One region of the Phycicoccus jejuensis genome, then DNA from elsewhere that is predicted to be linked to it. Evidence: predicted binding sites of a transcription regulator. Region 1 holds the regulator's gene; each other region holds the start of a gene.
The links. Region 1 encodes LexA, which represses DNA repair genes until DNA is damaged. Its sites were predicted from a motif close to TCGAACANNTGTTCGA; they were not measured.
Positions count from the first base shown of each region.

Region 1 (6,792 bases):
CTTCGGCCCTCCTTCGAGATCGGCCACGTGCGCGTGCGCGCCGGGCGCACGCAGTCGGTGTCGCTGCCGATCACCCGTCTGGTCACCGGCGCCGACGTCGAGCTGCCCGTCCGGGTCGTCCACGGGCGCGAGGAGGGACCGACCGTCTGGGTCGACGCCGCCATCCACGGCGACGAGGCGGTCGGGGTCGAGGTGGTGCGTCAGGTCGTCGCCGGCCTCGACCCGAAGACGTTCTGCGGCACCTTGATCGCCGTCCCCATCGTCAACGTCCTCGGCTTCTCGGCCGGGCAGCGATACCTGCCCGACCGCCGCGACCTCAACCGCTCCTTCCCGGGGTCGCCGCGCGGCTCGCTCGCCGGGCGCATCGCGCACCTGTTCATGACCGAGGTCGTCGACAAGTGCGAGGTCGGCATCGACCTGCACACCGGCTCGGACCGGCGCACCAACCTGCCGCAGGTCCGCGCCGACCTCGAGGACCCGCGCACCCGCGCGCTCGCCGAGGCCTTCGCGGCCCCCGTCATGCTCAACGCGAAGCTGCGCGACGGCTCGCTCCGGTACGCCGCCCGCGAGCGGGGCGCGACCGTCCTGCTCTACGAGGCGGGCGAGGCGTGGCGGATGGACCGCTGGGCCGTCGACGCCGGCGTGCTCGGCGTGCGCCGCGTGCTCGCCGCGCTCGGGATGACCGAGCCGGTCGCCGAGGACCCGCCGGCGCCGTCGGCGGTCTCGTTCCGCAGCGGATGGGTCCGGGCGCGCGGCACCGGCATGCTCCACCTCGAGGTCGCGCTGGGGGAGCGCGTCGAGCGCGGGGCGCGCCTCGGTGGCCTCTTCGACTCGCTCGGCAAGCGGGTGCGGCTGGTGCACGCCGACCGCTCCGGCGTCGTCGTCGGGCGCACCGAGGCGCCGCTGGTCAACTCCGGCGACGCGGTCGTCCACATCGCCGAGGTCGAGGACTGACGCCGGCCGGCCTCAGACGCGGCGCAGGACCGCGGTGACCTTGCCGAGGATCGTCGCGTGGTCGCCGTCGATCGGCTCGAAGGCCGGGTTGTGCGGCATGAGCCAGACCTTGCCGTCGCGCCGCTTGAAGGTCTTGACCGTCGCCTCGTTGTCGAGCATCGCCGCGACGATGTCGCCGTTCTCGGCGGTCGGCTGCTGGCGCACGACGACCCAGTCGCCGTCGCAGATGGCCGCGTCGACCATCGAGTCGCCGACGACCTTGAGCAGGAAGAGGCTGCCCTCGCCGACGATCTGCTTGGGCAACGGGAAGACGTCCTCGACGACCTCCTCGGCGGTGATCGGGACGCCGGCGGCGATCCGGCCGAGGACCGGGACGTAGGAGGCCTCGGGGCGCTCGTCGCCCTCGCCGGTGACGTCGACGACCTCGTCGGCCTCGGGGCGGCGGTAGCCGGAGCCCTGACGGTCGGGGGAGACGACCTCGATGGCGCGCGGCCGGTTGGGGTCGCGGCGCAGGAAGCCCTTGCGCTCGAGCGCCGAGAGCTGGTGGGCGACCGAGCTGGGGGAGGTGAGCCCGACGGCCTCGCCGATCTCGCGCATGCTCGGCGGGTAGCCGTGCCGGTCGACGGCGTTGCGGATGACCTCGAGGATCTTGCGCTGGCGGTGGGTGAGGTCCCCGCCGTCGCCGCGGTCGGGCATCTCGTGGATGTCGGCGTTCCTCGGACGTGCCATCTCGACCCCTTCGCTGCGGCCGCCCCGTGCCGACGGGGGGCCTGACCGGTGTTTTCGCAGGTCAGACGGTCTGTCGGTGGTGACATGCAGTCTGATCTGCATGCGGACATCCTACGAGCGACGGGCCTCGAACTCAAACATGTGTTCGACGCGTGTCTTGTCCGCCTCGAACGTGCGTGCTATAACTCGTACAGACGTTCTATCGAACACCGGTTCGACGGTGGCCCCGGCCGCCGGGATGGAGGACATGATGAGCGCGATCGCCTGGGACCCCACCGACCTCGGCCACACCCGCCCCGTGCCGGCGCGCCGCCCGCGGCTCGTCGTTCTCGAGGGCGGCGCCACCGGAGGGCGTGCGGCCCGCGCCGCACAGCCGGCGCTGCGGATCACCCGCCGCGGCCGCCTCGTGCTGCTCGTGCTCGCCACCCTCGCGCTGGCGGCAGCCCTCGGCCTGCGCGGCCTCGGGGGCGCGGGCGCCGTCGAGCCGGCCCACACCGTCTCGGTGTCGCCCGGCCAGACGCTGTCCGAGATCGCGTCCCGTGAGCTGCCCTCGATGTCCATCAGCGACGGCATCGTCGCCATCCAGCTCGCCAACGGGCTGAGCACCGCGCAGATCCGCGCCGGTCAGCAGCTGGTCGTCCCTGCGGGCTGAGCCGCCGCCGGGGGCGCCCGGTCCGGCGCGCCACGATCCCCGAGTCCCTCGACCCGACTCGGACGCCGGAGGGCGTCGTCTCCCGTGCAGAGGAGACGGCGCCCTCCGTGCTGTGTCCGGCCGGTGCCGGCCGCGCACCCCTGTCAAGCGCGCCACGCTCGGCCGAACGGGGGAGGGGGCATCCCCCGACCTGTCGGACCTCCGGGTCCCATCGGCCCGCGGGCACGCTCCGACGCTGCGCGACCCCCTTGTGCACGAACAGACTTCAAGGCATGCGGACACGTCGTCGCGGCTCCTACCGCCCCACCCACCACCCGGTCGTCCAGTGCGGCGGCCAGGGCCGGTGGCTCTGGTCGTGCGGCTGCGGAGCGCGCGGGTCCGCCACCTCGGGCGGCTGGCACGGTGCCTACACGGCGGCACTCGTGCACCACAGCCAGAGCCCCGGGGAATGAGACGTGCGGCCCGGGGATACACAGAGGGTCCCCGGGTCGCACCCCCTCGTCGTCGCTGGCTCTCCACCGACGCGACGACGGAGCGGGCGGCGCTGGCTGTCGTCTGCAGGGAGGCCGCGGCCCTCACGTCGCCGGGGCACCGCAGGTCCCCCCACTCCGACCCCCGACCGGGTCCGGGTGGGGGGATCGGCCGTCCCCGGCGCTGACGGGCCGAGGGTCAGGCCAGGGTCCGCCGCATGACCAGGCGCGGCATCCCGCTCGCGGTGGCGTCGGTGACACCGACCTCCTCGAAGCCGGCCCGCTCGAACATCGCCCGGGTCCCGACGAACGCCATCGTCAGGTCCAGCCGCCGCTCGCCGGGGTCGACCGGGTGGGCCTCGACCGCCGGCGCCCCCTGCTCGGCCGCCCAGGCCACGGCGCCCTCGATGAGGTGCGCCGTCACCCCCTGGCGCCGGTGGCCGCCGCGGACGACGACGCAGACGATGCTCCACACCGGGACGTCGTCGACCGGGTGGATCCTCGTCGAGTGCACGAGCCGCGGGATGTCGCTGCGCGCTCCGATGTTGCACCACCCGACCGGGACGCTGTCGCGGTAGGTGACGACCCCCGGCGGCACCGCACGCTCGCAGAGGCGTCGGGCGGCCTGCTCGCGGCTGCCGTCGCCGAGCTCGTCGATCTCGCGCTGCCGGAGCCGGTGCGAGAGGCACCAGCAGTGCGTCGCACGCCGGTTGGGGTTGACGACGTCCGCGAAGTCCTCGAAGCGGTCGGGCGTGACGGGGTGGGTCTCCCAGGTGGTCATGCCGCAGCCAAGCACCGCGCACCGACACCGCGCCACCACCTCCGTAGGGTCGGGGCGTGCGCATCGTCAGCCTCATCCCCTCGGCCACCGAGATCCTCTTCGCCCTCGGGGCGGGGGACGACGTCGTCGGCGTGACCTTCGAGTGCGACTTCCCGCCGGAGGCGCGCACGCGCCGGGTGGTCTCCACCTCCGCGCTGCCCGAGGGCCTGGCCCCGGGCGAGATCGACGTCTCGACCGTCGACGCCGCGCTGCGCCACCTCGGCTGCCGCGCCGCGGTCCTCACCGTCGACCCGCACACGCTCGAGGAGGTCCTCGCCTCCGTCGGCGCGGTGGGGGCGGCCGTCGGCCGCGAGACGGAGGCAGCGGCCCTCGTTGCGAGCCTGCGGCAGCGCCTCGACGCCGTGCGTACTCACGTCGCGGGGCGCCGGCGGCCGCGCGTCGCGGTGCTCGAGTGGACCGACCCGCCGTTCGCGCCGGGGCACTGGATCCCCGAGATGGTGCAGCTGGCCGGCGGCGAGTGCGTCCTCGGGGCGGCGGGGGAGCGGTCGGTCGCCATCGGGTGGGAGGACCTCGCCGCATCCAGGCCGGAGGTCGTCGTCGTCGCGCCGTGCGGCTACGACCGCGAGGGGGCGCAGCGCCAGGCCGACGTGCTCGTCGCCGCCCGGGTGCTGCCCGACGGCGTCGTCGTCCACGCGGTCGACGCGGACGGGCTGTGGGCGCGGCCGGGGCCGCGGCTCGTCGACGGCGTCGAGGAGCTGGCGGGCCTCCTGCACCCGCGCGGGTGAGCTCCGGGGGTCAGTGCCGGCGCAGCCGATGGTCCTCGTCGTCGTGCGCGGCCTGGGTGCGACGCCCGAGCGCCGCGACGCCGACGAGGAGGAGGTCGAGCAGCGGCGAGGCCGGGCCGTGGCCCGGCTCGCGACGCGAGGTCGCGCCCTCGGTGTAGCGGCCCAGAGGGCCTTCCATGGTGTAACCCATCACGTGTCCTCCCAGACGCGTTGCCCCCGACTTCTCCCTGACATTCACCAGAGTCGCATCAGGATTTGGTCAAGGATTGGCAAAGTCGGCGCGCCCCGGGTGTTCGGCGGTGCAGACCTGGCCGAACGGACGATGCCCGTATCACCGCGCGCGCCGGGGTCTCCTGAGGGCCATGAGCACCTTCCGTCGGCGGACCGCCCGCCGCAGCCACCACCCGGTCGTCGGGTGCGACGCCCGTGGCCGGTGGCACTGGGAGTGCGGCTGCGGGGCCGGCGCGCGGGGGAGCGCGGGGCCGAGCGACTGGCACGGTGCCGTCATCGCGGCGCTGGTCCACCAGGGCGCTGCGCCGGGGGAGTGACCCCCAGATCTGGTGCCTCAGGCGTCACATCCGTCCCACTGGTGGTGGTGCGACACGCCGTGGACCGTCGTCGCGGAGGGGTCCGCACCCCCGCTGACCTGCGCAAACAGCCGAACGGCCGATCTTCGAGCTCCCCCTGTTGCGTCGCGGGTCACACGGATGGCACGATGAGCCACAACATCTAGTGGTTACACCGCTGTAGTTCGTCCACATCTTGTGCACACGAAATGCCAGTTCTCCACAGGTTGTTCACACGAGAGTCCACCGTTCCGTCCACAGGGGGAGGCCCGCCGTCATGCACTGTCCGTTCTGCCGGCACACCGACTCCCGGGTCATGGACTCCCGCACGACCGACGACGGCGCGGCCATCCGCCGCCGCCGCCAGTGCCCGGAGTGCGGCCGCCGGTTCACCACCGTCGAGACCGCCAGCCTGAGCGTCGTCAAGCGCTCCGGCGCCACCGAGCCGTTCAGCCGGGCGAAGGTCCTCGTCGGTGTCCGCAAGGCCTGCCAGGGCCGCCCGGTCACCGAGGACGACCTCGCCATCCTCGCCCAGAAGGTGGAGGAGTCGATCCGCAGTGCGGGCTCGGCCGAGATCGACGCGCACGAGGTCGGCCTGGCCGTCCTCGAGCCGCTGCGCGAGCTCGACGAGGTCGCCTACCTGCGCTTCGCCTCCGTCTACCAGGCCTTCGACTCCCTCGAGGACTTCGAGTCGGCCATCACCCTCCTGCGCGCCGAACGCGAGGCGACCGCGCAGGAACCGCAGGCCACCGCGCCTGTCACACCCCAGCAGTAGAACAGCACCACCAGGTCACCACCGCCCCCGGGAGAGGGGCAGAAGGAAGGGAAGAGGCATGACCGATGTCGCCGGAGCACGTGCAGGTGCCCGCAAGGCCGCCAAGGGCAAGGGGGTGAAGATCGAGCGGATCTACACCACCCCGGGCGTGCACCCCTACGACGAGGTGACCTGGGAGAAGCGCGACGTCGTCCAGCAGAACTGGAAGACCGGCGAGACGATCTTCGAGCAGCGCGGGGTCGAGTTCCCCGACTTCTGGAGCGTCAACGCCTCCACCATCGTCACGACGAAGTACTTCCGCGGCGCGGTCGGCACGCCCGAGCGCGAGACCGGGCTCAAGCAGCTCATCGACCGTGTCGTCCTCACCTACGTCAAGGCGGGCAAGGACTACGACTACTTCTCGAACGCCGACGACGCCGAGATCTTCGAGCACGAGCTGACCTACGCCCTGCTGCACCAGGTGTTCAGCTTCAACTCGCCGGTCTGGTTCAACGTCGGGACCAAGAGCCCGCAGCAGGTCAGCGCCTGCTTCATCCTCTCGGTCGACGACTCGATGGACTCCATCCTCAACTGGTACAAGGAGGAGGGCTTCATCTTCAAGGGCGGCTCGGGCGCGGGCCTCAACCTCTCGCGCATCCGCTCCTCCAAGGAGCTCCTCTCCTCCGGCGGCACCGCCTCCGGCCCGGTCTCCTTCATGCGCGGCGCCGACGCGTCCGCGGGCACCATCAAGTCCGGTGGCGCCACCCGCCGCGCGGCGAAGATGGTCGTCCTCGACGTCGACCACCCGGACATCGTCGAGTTCGTCGAGACCAAGGCGCGCGAGGAGGACAAGATCCGCGCCCTGCGCGACGCCGGCTTCGACATGGACCTCGGCGGCAAGGACATCACCTCCGTCCAGTACCAGAACGCGAACAACTCGGTCCGCGTCAACGACGCCTTCATGCGCGCCGTCCAGGACGGCACCGAGTTCGGCCTCACCTCGCGGATGGACGGCTCGGTCATCGAGACCGTCGACGCCCGCGAGCTCATGGGCAAGATCGCCAAGGCCGCCTGGGAGTGCGCCGACCCGGGCATCCAGTA
Region 1 covers NZ_CP085209.1:3,051,169-3,057,960, reverse strand. Annotated here, with positions in the region: gene LG324_RS14470 (succinylglutamate desuccinylase/aspartoacylase family protein) at 1-954, shown strand, start outside; gene lexA (transcriptional repressor LexA) at 967-1,683, opposite strand; gene LG324_RS14460 (LysM peptidoglycan-binding domain-containing protein) at 1,934-2,335, shown strand; gene LG324_RS14455 (hypothetical protein) at 2,608-2,787, shown strand; gene LG324_RS14450 (GNAT family N-acetyltransferase) at 3,005-3,586, opposite strand; gene LG324_RS14445 (ABC transporter substrate-binding protein) at 3,643-4,371, shown strand; gene LG324_RS14440 (hypothetical protein) at 4,382-4,549, opposite strand; gene LG324_RS14435 (hypothetical protein) at 4,734-4,919, shown strand; gene nrdR (transcriptional regulator NrdR) at 5,215-5,712, shown strand; gene LG324_RS14425 (vitamin B12-dependent ribonucleotide reductase) at 5,771-6,792, shown strand, end outside.

Region 2 (6,792 bases), 940 kb from region 1:
TGACCGGGCGATGCTCCACACCCGGCTCGGCAACGACGGCGCCGACCGGCTCTACCAGCGCCTGGGCTTCACCGTCCGGCGGCAGGTCGACGTCGTCGTGCTCCGGCGCGACGGGTGAGCCCGACGGCCCGAGTCGTGGACACATCGCTCGCCACCCCGCGACCCCTGTGGCATGCTCGACGTGTGCGTTCCTCGCGCCTCCTCCTTCGCTGCCGCGGCGGGGCCTGACATCGGCCGCCCCTCGTCGCGGAGCTCCTGCTGCACCCGGCCGGCCCCCCGCAGACGAGACGAAGGCGTAGCGCAGAGATGATCCACCCCCAGCAGACCTCCGGGATGCCGACGGCGAAGTACGTGCCGTTCCAGGACCAGATCGAGGTCCACCTCCCCGACCGCACCTGGCCCGACCGCACGATGACGAAGGCGCCGCGCTGGTGCGCCGTCGACCTGCGCGACGGCAACCAGGCGCTCATCGACCCGATGGACTCCGAGCGCAAGATGCGGATGTTCAAGCTCCTCGTGCGGATGGGCTACAAGGAGATCGAGGTCGGCTTCCCGAGCGCCAGCCAGACCGACTTCGACTTCTGCCGCGAGCTCATCGAGGGCGGGCACATCCCCGACGACGTGACGATCCAGGTCCTCACGCAGAGCCGCGACCACCTGATCGAGCGGACCTTCGACGCGATCCGCGGCAGCAAGCAGGCGATCGTCCACTTCTACAACTCGACCTCGGTCCTCCAGCGCCGCGTCGTCTTCGGGATGAGCGAGGACGGCATCGTCGACATCGCGCTCCAGGCCGCGCGCCTGTGTCGCAAGCTCGAGGAGACGGTGCCCGAGACCGACGTCTACTACGAGTACTCGCCGGAGTCGTACACCGGCACCGAGCTCGAGTTCGCCGTGCGCATCTGCAACGAGGTCATCGACGTCATCGACCCGACGCCGGACCACAAGATGATCATCAACCTGCCCGCGACGGTCGAGATGGCGACGCCCAACGTCTACGCCGACAGCATCGAGTGGATGATCCGCCATCTCGACCGGCGCGAGTCCGTCGTCGTCAGCCTGCACCCGCACAACGACCGCGGGGAGGGTGTGGCCGCCGCCGAGCTCGGCTACCTCGCCGGCGCCGACCGCATCGAGGGCTGCCTCTTCGGCAACGGCGAGCGCACCGGCAACGTCTGCCTCGTCACCCTCGGGATGAACCTCTTCAGCCAGGGCATCGACCCCGAGATCGACTTCTCCGACATGGCCGAGGTCCGGCGCACCGTCGAGTACTGCACCCAGCTGCCCGTCCACGAGCGGCACCCGTGGGGCGGGGACCTCGTCTACACGGCCTTCTCCGGCTCCCACCAGGACGCCATCAAGAAGGGCCTCGGGGACATGGAACGCCGGGCGAAGGACAAGGGCACGAGCATCGACGACCTCGACTGGGGCGTGCCGTACCTGCCGATCGACCCGCACGACATCGGCCGCTCCTACGAGGCCGTCGTCCGCGTCAACAGCCAGTCCGGCAAGGGCGGGGTCTCGTACCTGCTCAAGGCCGAGCACGGGCTGGACCTGCCGCGCCGCCTCCAGGTCGAGTTCAGCCACGTCGTCCAGCGCCGCACCGACACCGAGGGCGGCGAGCTCTCGGGCGCCGAGATCTGGGCGATGTTCGCCGACGAGTACCTGCACGCCGAGTCGCCCGACCACCGGTGGGGACGGTTCAGCCCGGTCCGCTCGACGATCGCCGGCTCCGACGACGGCACCGACGTCATCGACGCCGTCATCCGGGTCGACGGGGTCGACACCCCGGTCCACGGCCGCGGCAACGGACCCATCGACGCCTTCACCGCGGCGCTCGCGACCCTCGACGTCGACGTCCGCGTCCTCGACTACCACGAGCACGCGCTGTCGGCCGGTGGCGACGCCCGCGCGGCCGCCTACGTCGAGTGCGCCGTCGGCGACCGCGTCCTCTGGGGCGTCGGGCTCCACGAGTCGATCGTCAAGGCGTCGCTGCGGGCCATCCTCTCCGCGGTCAACCGCGCCGAGCGCGCTCCCGCCGAGGGCTGAGCGCCGGTGTCCGGCACGGTCCTCGCGTGCGGGCTGGCGACGGTCGACGTCGTCCAGGTCGTCGAGGCCGTGCCGGGCCCGGACGAGAAGGTCGTGGCGCTCGCGGCCGACGTGACCGCGGGCGGCCCGGCGTGCAACGCGGCCCTGACCGCCGCCGCGCTCGGTGTGCCGACCCGGTTCGTCGGGGCGGTGGGCAGCGGGCCGCTGTCGGCGGTGGTGCTGCGCGAGCTCGCCTCCGGGGGTGTCGCGGTGACCGACCTCGCGCCCCCGGCCTTCGAGCCGCCCCTGTCGACCGTGCTGGTGACGCAGGCGACCGGGGAGCGGGCCGTGGTGTCGCGCAACGCCGTCGGGGTGGGGGATCTCGGGGCGCCGTCGGACTCGGCGCTCGACGCCCTGCTCGACGGGGTGGCGGCGGTGCTCGTCGACGGGCACCACCTGCCGGTCGCCGTGGCGGTCGCGCGGGCGGCCCGGCGGCGGGGCGTGCCGGTGCTCCTGGACGGGGGCTCGTGGAAGCCGGGGCTCGAGGAGCTGCTGGCCGAGACCGACCTCGCCGTGCTGTCGTCCGCGTTCACGGTGCCGGGCGACCCGGGGTCGGCCGGGGCGCTCCAGGCCGTCCTGACGGCGGGGCCGTCGTGGGCGGCGGTGTCCGACGGCGCCGGGCCGGTGCGCTGGCGCTGGGCGGGCGGTCTGCACGGCGAGGTGCCCGTGCCGGTCGTCGACGTCGTCGACACCCTCGGGGCCGGTGACGTCCTGCACGGAGCGCTCCTCGCCGAGCTCGGCCGTGGGGGAGCCGGCGACCTGCCCGCAGCCCTGGCCCGCGCGGTGGAGGTCGCCTCGCGCTCGGTGGCCCACCCGGGCGCCCTCGGCTGGGCGCGGCAGCGATGAGTTCCTGCCCCGGGACGGGTCTGCTCTGACATGGAAGCAACCCTCGTGATGCCCAACCTCCGCGTCTCCGACCTCGACGCCGCCGAGCGCTGGTACACGGCGCTGCTCGGGCGGGGGCCCGACGAGCGCCCGATGGACGGCCTGCTCGAGTGGCGCCTCGGCCCCGGTGCGGGCCTGCAGGTCTGGCGCGAGCCCGACGCGGCGGGTCGCTCCGGCTGCACCGTCACCGTCTCCGACCTCGACGCCGTCGCCGCGCGGTTGACCGCGGCCGGCGTCGCCCACGAGGGCGTCGAGCAGGCGAGCAGCGTGCGCATCCTGCGGCTCGCCGACCCCGACGGCAACCGCGTCGTCCTCACCGACTGACCGCCCCCGAGGAGCCCCCATGGCCGACACCGTCGACGAGTACCTGGCCGGCTTCGAGGGCGAGGTGCGCGAGCGGCTCGACGCGATGCGCCGGGTCGTCCGCGAGGTGGCGCCCGACGCGGTCGAGTCGATGGCCTACGGGATGCCCGCGTACAAGCTGGACAAGAAGCCGTTGGTCTACTTCGCCGGGTTCGAGCGGCACGTCGGCTTCTACGCGACCCCGAACGGGCACGAGGCCTTCGCGGAGGAGTTCGCCGCCTACCGGCAGGGCAAGGGCTCGGTGCAGCTGCCGTTGGACCGGCCGCTGCCGCTCGGGCTCGTCCGGAGGGTCGTCGAGTTCCGCGTCGCGAGCATCCGCGGCTGAACGGGTCCTCGCGCGTCAGCGCACTCCCCGCACCCGGAACTGGATGCTGATGCGCGGACCGACGGGGCGCGCGGTCTTCGGGACGGCGTGGTCCCAGGTGCGCTGGCAGGAGCCGCCCATCACGAGGAGGTCGCCGTGCCCGGCGGCGAACCGGCGGGAGGCGCCGCCCTCGCGCGGGCGGAGCAGGAGGTCGCGCGGGGCGCCGACGGACAGGATCGCCACCATCGTGTCCTGGTTGCGGCTGCGCCCGATGCGGTCGCCGTGCCACGCGACCGAGTCGTGCCCGTCACGGTAGAGGCACAGGCCGGCGGTGACGAACGGCTCCCCGAGCTCGGCGGCGTAGTGCGCCGAGAGGGCGTCGCGGGCCTCCTCGAGCGCGAGGTGGGGGAGCGGGTCGCCCTCCCCGTAGAAGGACAGCAGGCGCGGGGTGTCGACGACCGAGTCGTACATCTGCCGCCGCTCGGCGAACCACGGGACGTCACGGCGCAGCGCCTCGTAGAGCTCGTCGGCGCCACCGACCCATCCGGTGCGCTCGTCGACCCACGCGCTGTGGTCGAGCACCGTGCGTCGCACCGAGTCGCCGAGCGGCCGGACCTCGATGCCGTCGGCGAGGTCGAGGAGCGAGCCCTGGAGCACTGCCATGTGGTGAGCGTAGCCCGGAATCGAACACGTGTCCACGATCTCGCCCCACGTTCGACGCGCGCCGGAGGCGACGGGTCCGTGCCCGCGGGCACGCGGCGCCCGCTGCGAGAGTGGCGCCATGAGCGAGGAGAACGCACAGGTCGTGGCGGTCGTCGGTGCCTCGGGGGTGCTCGGCGGGCTGGTCGCGCGGGGGCTGCAGGAGCGGGGGTCCACCGTCGTCGCGGTCGGACGGGACGCGGGTCGGCTGGGCGAGGCCGTCCCGGGGGCGACCCAGGTGGTCGGCGAGATCGGGGACGCCGCGCTGGGGGACCGGCTCGTCGCGCACTGCCGCCAGGAGCACGGACGGCTCGACGGGGTCGTCAACGCGGCGGGCGTCGTCGCCTTCGGGACGCTCGTCGACACCGACGACGCCGTCATCGAGGAGCTCTTCCTCACCGACGTCATCGGCCCGCTCTTCCTCGCGCGCCGGGTGCTGCCCGCCCTGGGGGAGACCAAGGGCTACCTCGCGAACCTCAGCGCCGTCGTCGCCGAGGCACCGCTGCCCGGGATGGTCGCCTACGCCGCGGCCAAGGCGGCCCTGACCGCCGCCGACCGCGCGCTGGCCCGCGAGGCCCGCCGCAGCGGGGTGCAGGTCATCGACCTGAGGCCCCCGCACACCGAGACCGGGCTCGCGACGCGCCCGCTGGCCGGGACGGCGCCGTCGCTGCCGCAGGGGCTCGAGCCCCAGCAGGTTGCGCAGGTCGTGCTCGACGCGATCGAGCAGCGCACGGCCGAGGTGGCATCCGGCGACTTCGCCTGAGCCCGGTCGTGGTGGGCGGGCCTACTCCTCCTCGTCCGAGCTCTCCCCGGCGTCCTCGCCCTCGTCGTCGTCCCACGTGATCGCCAGCGAGGAGCCGTACGTGGCGCCCGACATCGGCGCGTAGGCGAACCAGCCGACCCCGTCCTCGCCGGGCGGCGGAGGCGGGTCCCAGAGGACGTGCTCGCCCGTGGCGGCCTCGCGCAGCGGTGCCAGGGGGAGGGAGGCCGCGCTCTCGGGCACGCCGAGGTGGTCCCAGCGCACGACGAGCTCGAGCGCGTCGCCGTCGGGGAACGGGTGGAGCCACCACCAGCGGCTCGAGCGCAACGCGTCGCCCTGGCCGCTGGTCTGCGCGAGGGTCGAGGGGCCGGCGTCCTCGTCCGGAGGGCCGTGCGGGGGGCGGTGTCCGAGGCGCGTCCCGTCGGCGAGCCGGACGCCGAAGCGCGGCTCCTGCTGCTCCCAGACGTGCGCGACGTCGTCGACCGGTCGGGTGGCGCCGGGCCGGACCCACGCCTCGACCTCGATCTCGAGACCGCGCGAGAACGCACGCGCCCGGGTCGCCCGGACGACGACGTCGGGGCCGGTGAAGATCGCGACGTCGAGGGGGACGGTCACCCCCACGACGTGCCGCGGCGGCATCCACGGGATGTCGTACTCGGGCTGGTCGGGCTCGAGCTCCTCCGGCTCCGGCCACGGGTCGAAGAACGGCTGCTGCGTCATCCCGGCAGCGTAGGGCGCAGCGGTGTCGCCGGGGTGGGGTTGGATGGGCGCGTGCCCGTCCCGCCCCTGACCGAGGAGGTCGTGTCCGCGCCGGTCGACGTGCCGGCGCTGCGGGCCTGGCTCGTCGCGCATGCCGTCGACGGCGTCGAGACGACGACGGTGGAGCCCGGCGGGAGCATCCACCGGCGGTCGGTCGGGGACGGGTGGCTCGAGGTCGTGCTGCCGGGGTCCGGTGCGCCGGTGCTGCGCTCGGGGGGACCGGGGGCGGCGGGCGCCCTAATGGCGGGGCGGCGGTGGCTCGGGCTCGACCTCGACCCGGCGCCGGGGGTGGCGGCGCTCGCCGACGACCCCGTCCTGGGGGTGCTGGTGCGAGCGCGGCCGCACGTGCGAGTGCCCGGTGCGCCGGACCCGTTCGCCGCCGCGGTCAACGTCGTCCTCGGGCAGCACGTGTCGCTCGCGGCCGGCCGGGTGTTCGCGACCCGGCTGGCGGCGCTGCTGCCCGTCGAGCCGGTGGCGCTCGCGGCCGCCGACCCCGACGAGCTGCAACGAGCGGTGGGCGTCACCGGCGCCCGCGCCCGCACGCTCGTGGCCCTCGGCGCCGCGGTGGCCGGGGGGCTGTCGCTCGAGGCCGAGCCCGACCCGGCGCTGCGGACCGCGCGGCGGGCCGAGCTCCTCGCGCTGCCGGGGGTCGGCCCGTGGACCGCTGACCTCGTGATGATGCGCTGCCTGCGCGACCCCGACGTCTTCCTGCCCGGAGACCTCGTCCTGCGCAAGGCGCTCGGCGGCGTACCGGCGCGTGAGGCGGCCCGGCTGGCCGAGGCCTGGGCGCCGCACCGCAGCCTCGCCGTCGTGCACCTGTGGACCCATCACGCCCTCGACCCCCGCTGACACCGGCGGACGCCGGGGCGCGGATGGTGGCGTCCCTCATGGCGCCAGAGCGGGGGTGATCACCCCATGTCCCGCGCCACGGTCG
Region 2 covers NZ_CP085209.1:2,112,738-2,119,529, forward strand. Annotated here, with positions in the region: gene LG324_RS09950 (GNAT family N-acetyltransferase) at 1-118, shown strand, start outside; gene leuA (2-isopropylmalate synthase) at 307-2,049, shown strand; gene LG324_RS09960 (PfkB family carbohydrate kinase) at 2,056-2,934, shown strand; gene LG324_RS09965 (VOC family protein) at 2,983-3,297, shown strand; gene LG324_RS09970 (iron chaperone) at 3,317-3,661, shown strand; gene LG324_RS09975 (alpha-ketoglutarate-dependent dioxygenase AlkB) at 3,677-4,303, opposite strand; gene LG324_RS09980 (SDR family NAD(P)-dependent oxidoreductase) at 4,422-5,102, shown strand; gene LG324_RS09985 (hypothetical protein) at 5,124-5,819, opposite strand; gene LG324_RS09990 (DNA-3-methyladenine glycosylase family protein) at 5,871-6,707, shown strand.
Region 2: the regulator LexA is predicted to act here: its motif matches at 4,324-4,339, upstream of LG324_RS09975 (alpha-ketoglutarate-dependent dioxygenase AlkB).

Region 3 (6,792 bases), 1.1 Mb from region 1:
CCATCACCCGGCTCTTCGACATCGCCCACGGGCTGCCGTCGGGCAGCACCCCGCCGAGGGTGCTGATGAAGGGCTTGCGCCCGGTCCGCTGGATGCCGGTCACCTGCCACCGCCCCGGCGGCAGGGTGTCCGCCACCGGGACCCAGTACTCCTCGATCGGCTGCCAGACGTGCCCGTGGAGGGCGTAGTTGTAGGCGGAGGCCTCCCGATGGCCCGCCCCGTGGTCGTAGATCAGCTCGTCGACGGCGAGGCGGCGGTGGGTGTCGCTCGCCGCGAGCTCGTCCTGGCTCCACGAGCGGACGACGATGCCCTGGAAGTCGTCCGGGTCGGAGGCCTCGACCACCGCGGCGGGGAAGCTCAGCTCGCGCACGATGGTCGCGATCGCCACGTCCTGCGCGTAGCGGTTCAGCCGGTCGACGACGCGCTTCATCCGCTGCTGCAGGTACTCGGTGGCGACGTCCTGCGCCGTGCGGCCCTCGGCGAGGCCGCGGAGGATCTTCGCCCCGACGCCGTCGAGGTCGAGGTCGGCGACGGCCTCGGTCAGCTCGGTGCGCAGGAGGTCGACGACCTTGGCGTGCGCGGCCTCGGCCCCTGCGTCGGAGGTCATGTCGTCCTCGAGGAGGATCGCGACGAGCACGAGACGTCCCGGCACCTCGACCCGGTGCCCGGCCGCGGTGATGACGATGGGCTCGAGCGTGGTGTCGTGGTGGCCGACCGCGGCCGGCACGGTCCGGTTCTCGCCGATGCCCACCGGCCCGCCCAGGCTGCCGTGGCTGCCCGGCGAGGACCAGATGCCGGGAGCCCCGTCGAGCGAGGGCGCGTCCGGCCGGTGCGTGATGGTACGGCCGTCGAGGGTCACGACGACGGTCCACAGGTACGGCTCGCTGTCGCTCTCGTCGGCGCCGTGGTAGCAGAAGAGCTGCTCCAGGCGGAGGCGGACGGGGATGGTGGCCATGGCGTCTCCCGGGTGCGTGGGTGGTCACGCGGCAGGAGGCGACGCCGCACCCGGGTGATACACGGACCCCGTGGGTCGGTCACGGCGGGGCGACCTGTCGGACCCGGTCCGTAGCGTGCAGGGATGAGCACCCGGGACCAGAACCCCGCCCAGACCGACCCGATCCAGGACCCCCAGGACGCCACGAAGCCGCCGGAGCAGTGGGCGACCGGTGACGAGCCCGCCACCGGCCCCCAGCTGAGCTACCTCTCGACCCTCGCCCGCGAGGCCGGGCGCGAGGTGCCGGAGAACCTGACCAAGGCGCACGCCTCCGAGCTGATCGACGAGCTGCAGGGCGCCTCCCCCCGGGTCGAGCCCGAGGCCTGACGCCTGCGGCGCCCCGCGGGCGGGTCAGCGCGACCGCACGAGGGGCGCCAGCGCCTCGGCCATCATCGAGACGACCCCCGGCTCGTGGCCGTTGGCGACCATGTTGACGATGAGCCCGTCGACCCCGTGGTCGAGCACCCGCTCCTGCAGCTGCCCGGCCACCTCCTCGGGCGTGCCGGCGAACTGCCGGTCGGTCGCGGCGCGCCGCTGGTCCTCGTCCATCGCGTCGAGGTCGACGCCGCGGGCGGCGAGGAAGTCCCGGTGCAGGCGGCGCGCCGCGTCGCCGTCCTGGTCCATCATCACGAAGGCCAGGTAGCTGGTCTCGAGCGTCGAGCGCTCGCGCCCCTCCTCCTCGCACCGGGCGGCGAGGGCCTCGAGCTTGCGGGGGATCTCGGTCGCGTTGCAGATGAGGTTGAGGTGCGCCGCGTGGCGGGCCGCGTACCTGAACGTCTTCCGCTCTCCCCCACCGCCGAGGAGGATCGGCAGGTCGTCGCGCAGCCGCGGCTCGTTCATCGCCGACTCCGTGCGGTACCACTCGCCGGAGACCGTCGGCCGCTCCCCGCGCAGCATCGGCTCGATGATGGACAGCGCCTCCTCGAGCCGCTGGAAGCGGTCGGTGAAGGTGCCGAACTCGAAGCCCAGCTGCCGGTGCTCGAGCTCGAACCAGCCGGCGCCGAGGCCCAGTACCGCGCGTCCGCCGCTCACGAGGTCGAGGGTCGTCACCTCCTTCGCGAGCAGCGTCGGGTTGCGGTAGGTGTTGCCGGTGACGAGCGTCGAGAGCTGCACCCGCTCGGTGGCCGTCGCGAGCGCGCCGAGCAGCGTGTAGGCCTCGAGCATGGGCTGGTCCGGCTCGCCGATGCCGGGCAGCTGGTAGAAGTGGTCCATCACGAGGACGGCGTCCACGCCCGCGGCGTCCGCCTCCTGCGCCTGCTGGACCACGGTCGGCACGATGCGCGCGGGGTCGCCCCCGGGGTAGCTGAAGTTCGGGATCTGGTAGCCGAGGCGGATGCTCATCCTCGGGACGCTACGCCCGTCGAGGCCTCACCGGGCGGCTCAGAACGGGGGTGACCCGGGCGGCGTCGAGCGGCGCCGCCGGGGGTGCGGCGCGAGCTCGACGACGAGCCGCCCCGGCGGCCGACCGCGGGGGCGGTGGACCTCGACCCGGCAGCCCCGCGAGGGCTGCGGCGGCCCGCCGTGCTCGAGCAGGTGCTCGAGCACGGAGTGGGGTGCGTCGCTCGGCGCCGCACCGGCCGGGCGCGCCGGCAGGTGGGCGTCGGACCCGGTGTCGGGCAGGACGACCGGCCGGTGGTCCAGCGGATGCGTGGTCCGGCGCCGACCGGTCGGGTCCACCCAGGTCGTCGTGGCGTCCGGGTGGAGGACGACCGACCATCCCGGCCGCTGCTTGGTGCGGTGGTGCCGCCGGCACAGGCACACGAGGTTGCGTGCCGTGGTGGGCCCGACGGGCCAGGGCACGACGTGGTCGAGGTCGCAGAACCGGGCGGCGACGTGGCACCCCGGGAAGCGGCAGCGCCCGTCCCGCGCCCGCACGAGCCGGGCGAGCCCGGCCCCCGGCCGGTAGTCGTCGGCGCCGGGATCGTCGACCGGGACGAGGGCACCGCTCGAGGGGTCGACGACGACCCGCCCGAGGTGGTCGGGGCGGGAGGAGGTGGCGGCCACGGCACGCTCCAGCCAGTCGCGGGCGACGAGGACGGGCTCGCCGGGCGCAGCGCCGTGCACGGTCACGAGGTCGGTCGGCCGCGTGGCAACCGCCGACCCCGCCGGCCGAACCTCGCCGTCAGGGTCGCCGTCCGGGACGACGGTCACGACGTGGACCCGGAGGTCGATGGTCGCGCTGCCCGTCACGAGGTCGGTGAGCGCCCGGGCCCGTGCCCGGTCGATGCCCTCGCAGGTGCCGTCGGCGACGAGGCGCTGCGCGAGCGCGTCGATGGCGGCCCACGCCCGACAGGCCTCCTCGGAGGGGAAGGTGCCGAGCCAGGTGTCGGTGCCCGGCTCGTCGACCCAGCGGCGCAGCGACGACGCCGCCCGGGCCCGGACCGCCCTCTGCCGCAACAGGTCCGGCGAGATGCGGGCCAGAACCCGCCGCACCCGGCGGCGCAGGCGGGGCGCGTCCTCGACGCCGAGGTACGCGTCGACGGCCTCGAGCACGGTGGCGGCGACCTGCGCCGGGACCTCCTCGAGCTCGCGGGCGACGACGCCCGCGCGGTACCCGTCCAGGCGCCCCTGCGCCATGGCGAGGTGGAGCGCGCCGAGGCCGGTCGCAGTGTCGGTCCCGTCAGGGCCGTCGGCGGCGCGGCGGACGGCGTCGCGCACCCAGTGCTCGGCGTGGACGGCCGTCATCCCCAGCACCCCGGAGACGATCGACGGCGCGTCGAGCGAGACGTGGCCGGGCGCACGGTGGGTCTCGACGAGCTCGCCGGTCTCGAGGACGAGCGGCTCGATGGCCGCCAGGCGCACGACCGCTTCGGCCTCGGCCGCCTCGACGACGTCGGCCAGGGCCCGGAGCTCACCGAGGGCGGCGGCCCACTCCTCGCTCGAGCCGCGGGCGCCGGCCGGGGAGAGGACCGCGCCCACCACCTGCCGCGCCCTGCGGGCCGCCTCGGCGACCTCGCGCGGACCCGGTCGCGCCGTGGTCTGGGACTGCATCGGCTCCCCCTCCCCTCGTGGTCCCAGCCTACCGCCGCGGGGCCGTTCGAACAAGGGTTCGAGAAGGCGAATTCGCCTGTCGGTCAAAGTTTTTGCTGGCAACAGATGGGGCGACGCGAGCGAGGGTCAGCCGCGCGCGAGCTCCCAGCCGCCGTCGGTGACGAGTACGACGCGGTCGGCCGCCCCGGCCCGCTCGCGCACGAGCTCGGCGTTGCGGTCGTCCACCGCCGCCACCCAGGCCGCGGCCTCCTCCGGCGTCTTGCCGAACTCGACGTGCCGGGCCAGCAGCCGGCGGCGCCGGACGGCGTCGTCCCCGTCGACGAACCAGACGGCGTCGAGGGCCTCGCGCGCCTCGCGCCAGTCCCCCTCCAGCAGCAGGTAGTTGCCCTCGGTGACGACGAGCCGCGTCCCGCCGCGCACGACGACCGCGCCGGCGATCGGCTGCTCCAGCACCCGCTCGAACCCCGGCGCGTAGACGTCGCGCTCGGGGTCCTCCCGCAGGCGGCGCAGCAGCGCCGCGTAGCCGAGCGCGTCGAACGTGGCCGGGGCGCCCTTGCGGTCGCGCAGGCCGAGCCGCTCGAGCTGCACGTCCGCGAGGTGGTAGCCGTCCATCGGCACCTGGGCCACCCAGCCGTCCCCGTGCCGTCGGGCGAGCTCGGCGACGAGCGCCTCCGCGAGCGTCGACTTGCCCGCCCCCGGCACGCCGGCGACGCCGAGCAGCGCGCGTCCGTCACCGGCCGACCCGACCAGGGTCTCGGCGAGGTCGGCGAGCTCGCCGAGACCCTCGGGGGCGGTGTCGGACGGTCGGGGGCCGGCGCTCATCGGCCCATCATCGCGCGACGGCGGCGTGGGCCCGGTCCAGGCCCGCCGTGAGGAAGCCGTGCGCCTCCCGCGCGAGGTCGGTGCCGTCGGACCAGAGGTTGCGCCAGATGGCCAGGTCGTTGCTCAGCCCCGGGGCGAGCACGGCCGACGAGAACGACTCGAAGGTCACCGGGCCGCGGTACCCGATGTCGGCGAGGGCCCCGAAGAAGCCCTCGAAGTCGAGGTGGCCGGAGCCGAGGTAGCCGCGGTGGTTCTCGCCGACGTGGACGTAGCCGAGGCGGTCGCCGACCTCGCGCACGGGGTCGCTCATCGAGTCCTCCTCGATGTTCATGTGGTACGTGTCCAGGTGCACCACGACGTTGTCCGCGCCGATGTCGTCGGCGAGGCGTACCGCGTCGCGTGCGGTGTTGACGACGTTGGTCTCGTAACGGTTGCACACCTCGAGCCCGAGCGTGACGCCGCGTGCGGCCGCGTCGACGGCGAGGCCCTTGAGGACGGCGACGACGTTGGCCCGGCCCTTCGCGGTGAGCGGCGCGGCCGCCTTGCCGAAGGCGCTGTACAGCGCACCGGTCAGGACGGTGCCGCCGATGTCGGCCGTCACCGCGAGCGACTCCTGGAGCAGCTCGGCGCCGCGGGAGACGACGGCCGGGTCCTCGCTCGAGACGTCGGCATCCGGCGCGAGCCCCCGCGAGCAGGCGGCCTGCAGCCCGTGGGCCTCGAGGGCCGCCCGGGTGGCGGCGCGGTCGAGGTTGACCGAGTCGTGCAGCGAGAACTCGAGGAGGTCGAAGCCGGTCGCGGCGGTGCGCTCGACGGCGGCGGCGACGGACTCCGGGGAGGTGTCACCGACCCAGACGAGGGCGTGGATGCCGAGGGGGTTCGCGGTCACGGGGTGGGTCCTTCCGTCGGGGAGGCCGCGCCGGCGGGCACGGCCTCGTGGTCGCCCGGGCGGGCGCCGGTGATGAGGCCGACGATCTCGTCGCCGTCGGTCTGCGCGGTGCGGCGGCCGGCGACGCAGCGCCCGGCCCGCATGACCCAGACGGCGTCGCTGAGCCGCAGCACCTGGGCGAAGTTGTGGCTGATGAGGACGATCGCGTGGCCCTGCCCGCGCAGGTCCTCGACGAGCCGCTCGACCTTGGCGGTCTCCTGGACACCGAGGGCGGCCGTCGGCTCGTCCATGATGATGAGCTTCGAGGCGAACCCGGCGGCCCGGCAAATGGCCACCGCCTGCCGCTGCCCACCGCTGAGGCGCCGCACCCGCGAGCCGACCGCGGGGACGTTGACCGCGAGGCCGGAGACCTTCTCGGCCGCGCCGGCGCGCATCGCCTTCCGGTCGAGGACGCGGAACGGCCCGACCCCGCGGGTCAGCTCGCGGTTGAGGTAGAGGTTCTGCCACACCGTGAGGTCCTCGACGAGCGCGAGGTTCTGGTGGACGGTCTCGATGCCGGCCTCGCGGGCGTCCTCGGGCGAGCGGAAGCCGGTGGCCGCGCCGTCGAACCGGATGGTGCCGGCGTCGGGGCGGTGGATCCCGCTGATGCAGCGGATGAGCGTGCTCTTGCCGGCGCCGTTGTCGCCGACGATCGCGGTGACTTCGCCCCGGCGGGCGTGCATCGTCACGTCGCGCAGCGCGCGGACCTGCCCGAACGAGAGGCTGATGTCGCGGACGTCGAGGAGCGCGTCGGAGGGGACGTCATGGGCGAGGGGCGTCCCCGCGGTCTGGGTGCTGGTCACTTCTGGAACCTCGTGAGGAAGGCCGCCGCGACGACGACGACGCCGACGGACAGGGGCTGGTAGAACTGCGAGACCCCGAGCAGGGTCAGGCCGTTGACGAGCGCCGTGAGCAGGAGCGCGCCGATGACCGGCCCGAGCACCGTGGCCCGTCCGCCGAAGAGGCTGACCCCGCCGAGGACGACCGCGGCGACGCTGTTGAGCAGGAAGGCGGTGTTGGCCGCGGGCTCGGCGGCGCCGACGCGGGCCACGAGGAGCAC
Region 3 covers NZ_CP085209.1:4,116,499-4,123,290, forward strand. Annotated here, with positions in the region: gene LG324_RS19635 (hypothetical protein) at 1-955, opposite strand, end outside; gene LG324_RS19640 (DUF3072 domain-containing protein) at 1,079-1,321, shown strand; gene LG324_RS19645 (LLM class F420-dependent oxidoreductase) at 1,346-2,335, opposite strand; gene LG324_RS19650 (HNH endonuclease signature motif containing protein) at 2,375-3,985, opposite strand; gene LG324_RS19655 (nucleoside/nucleotide kinase family protein) at 4,112-4,807, opposite strand; gene LG324_RS19660 (sugar phosphate isomerase/epimerase family protein) at 4,815-5,693, opposite strand; gene LG324_RS19665 (ATP-binding cassette domain-containing protein) at 5,690-6,535, opposite strand; gene LG324_RS19670 (ABC transporter permease) at 6,532-6,792, opposite strand, start outside.
Region 3: the regulator LexA is predicted to act here: its motif matches at 4,032-4,047, upstream of LG324_RS19650 (HNH endonuclease signature motif containing protein).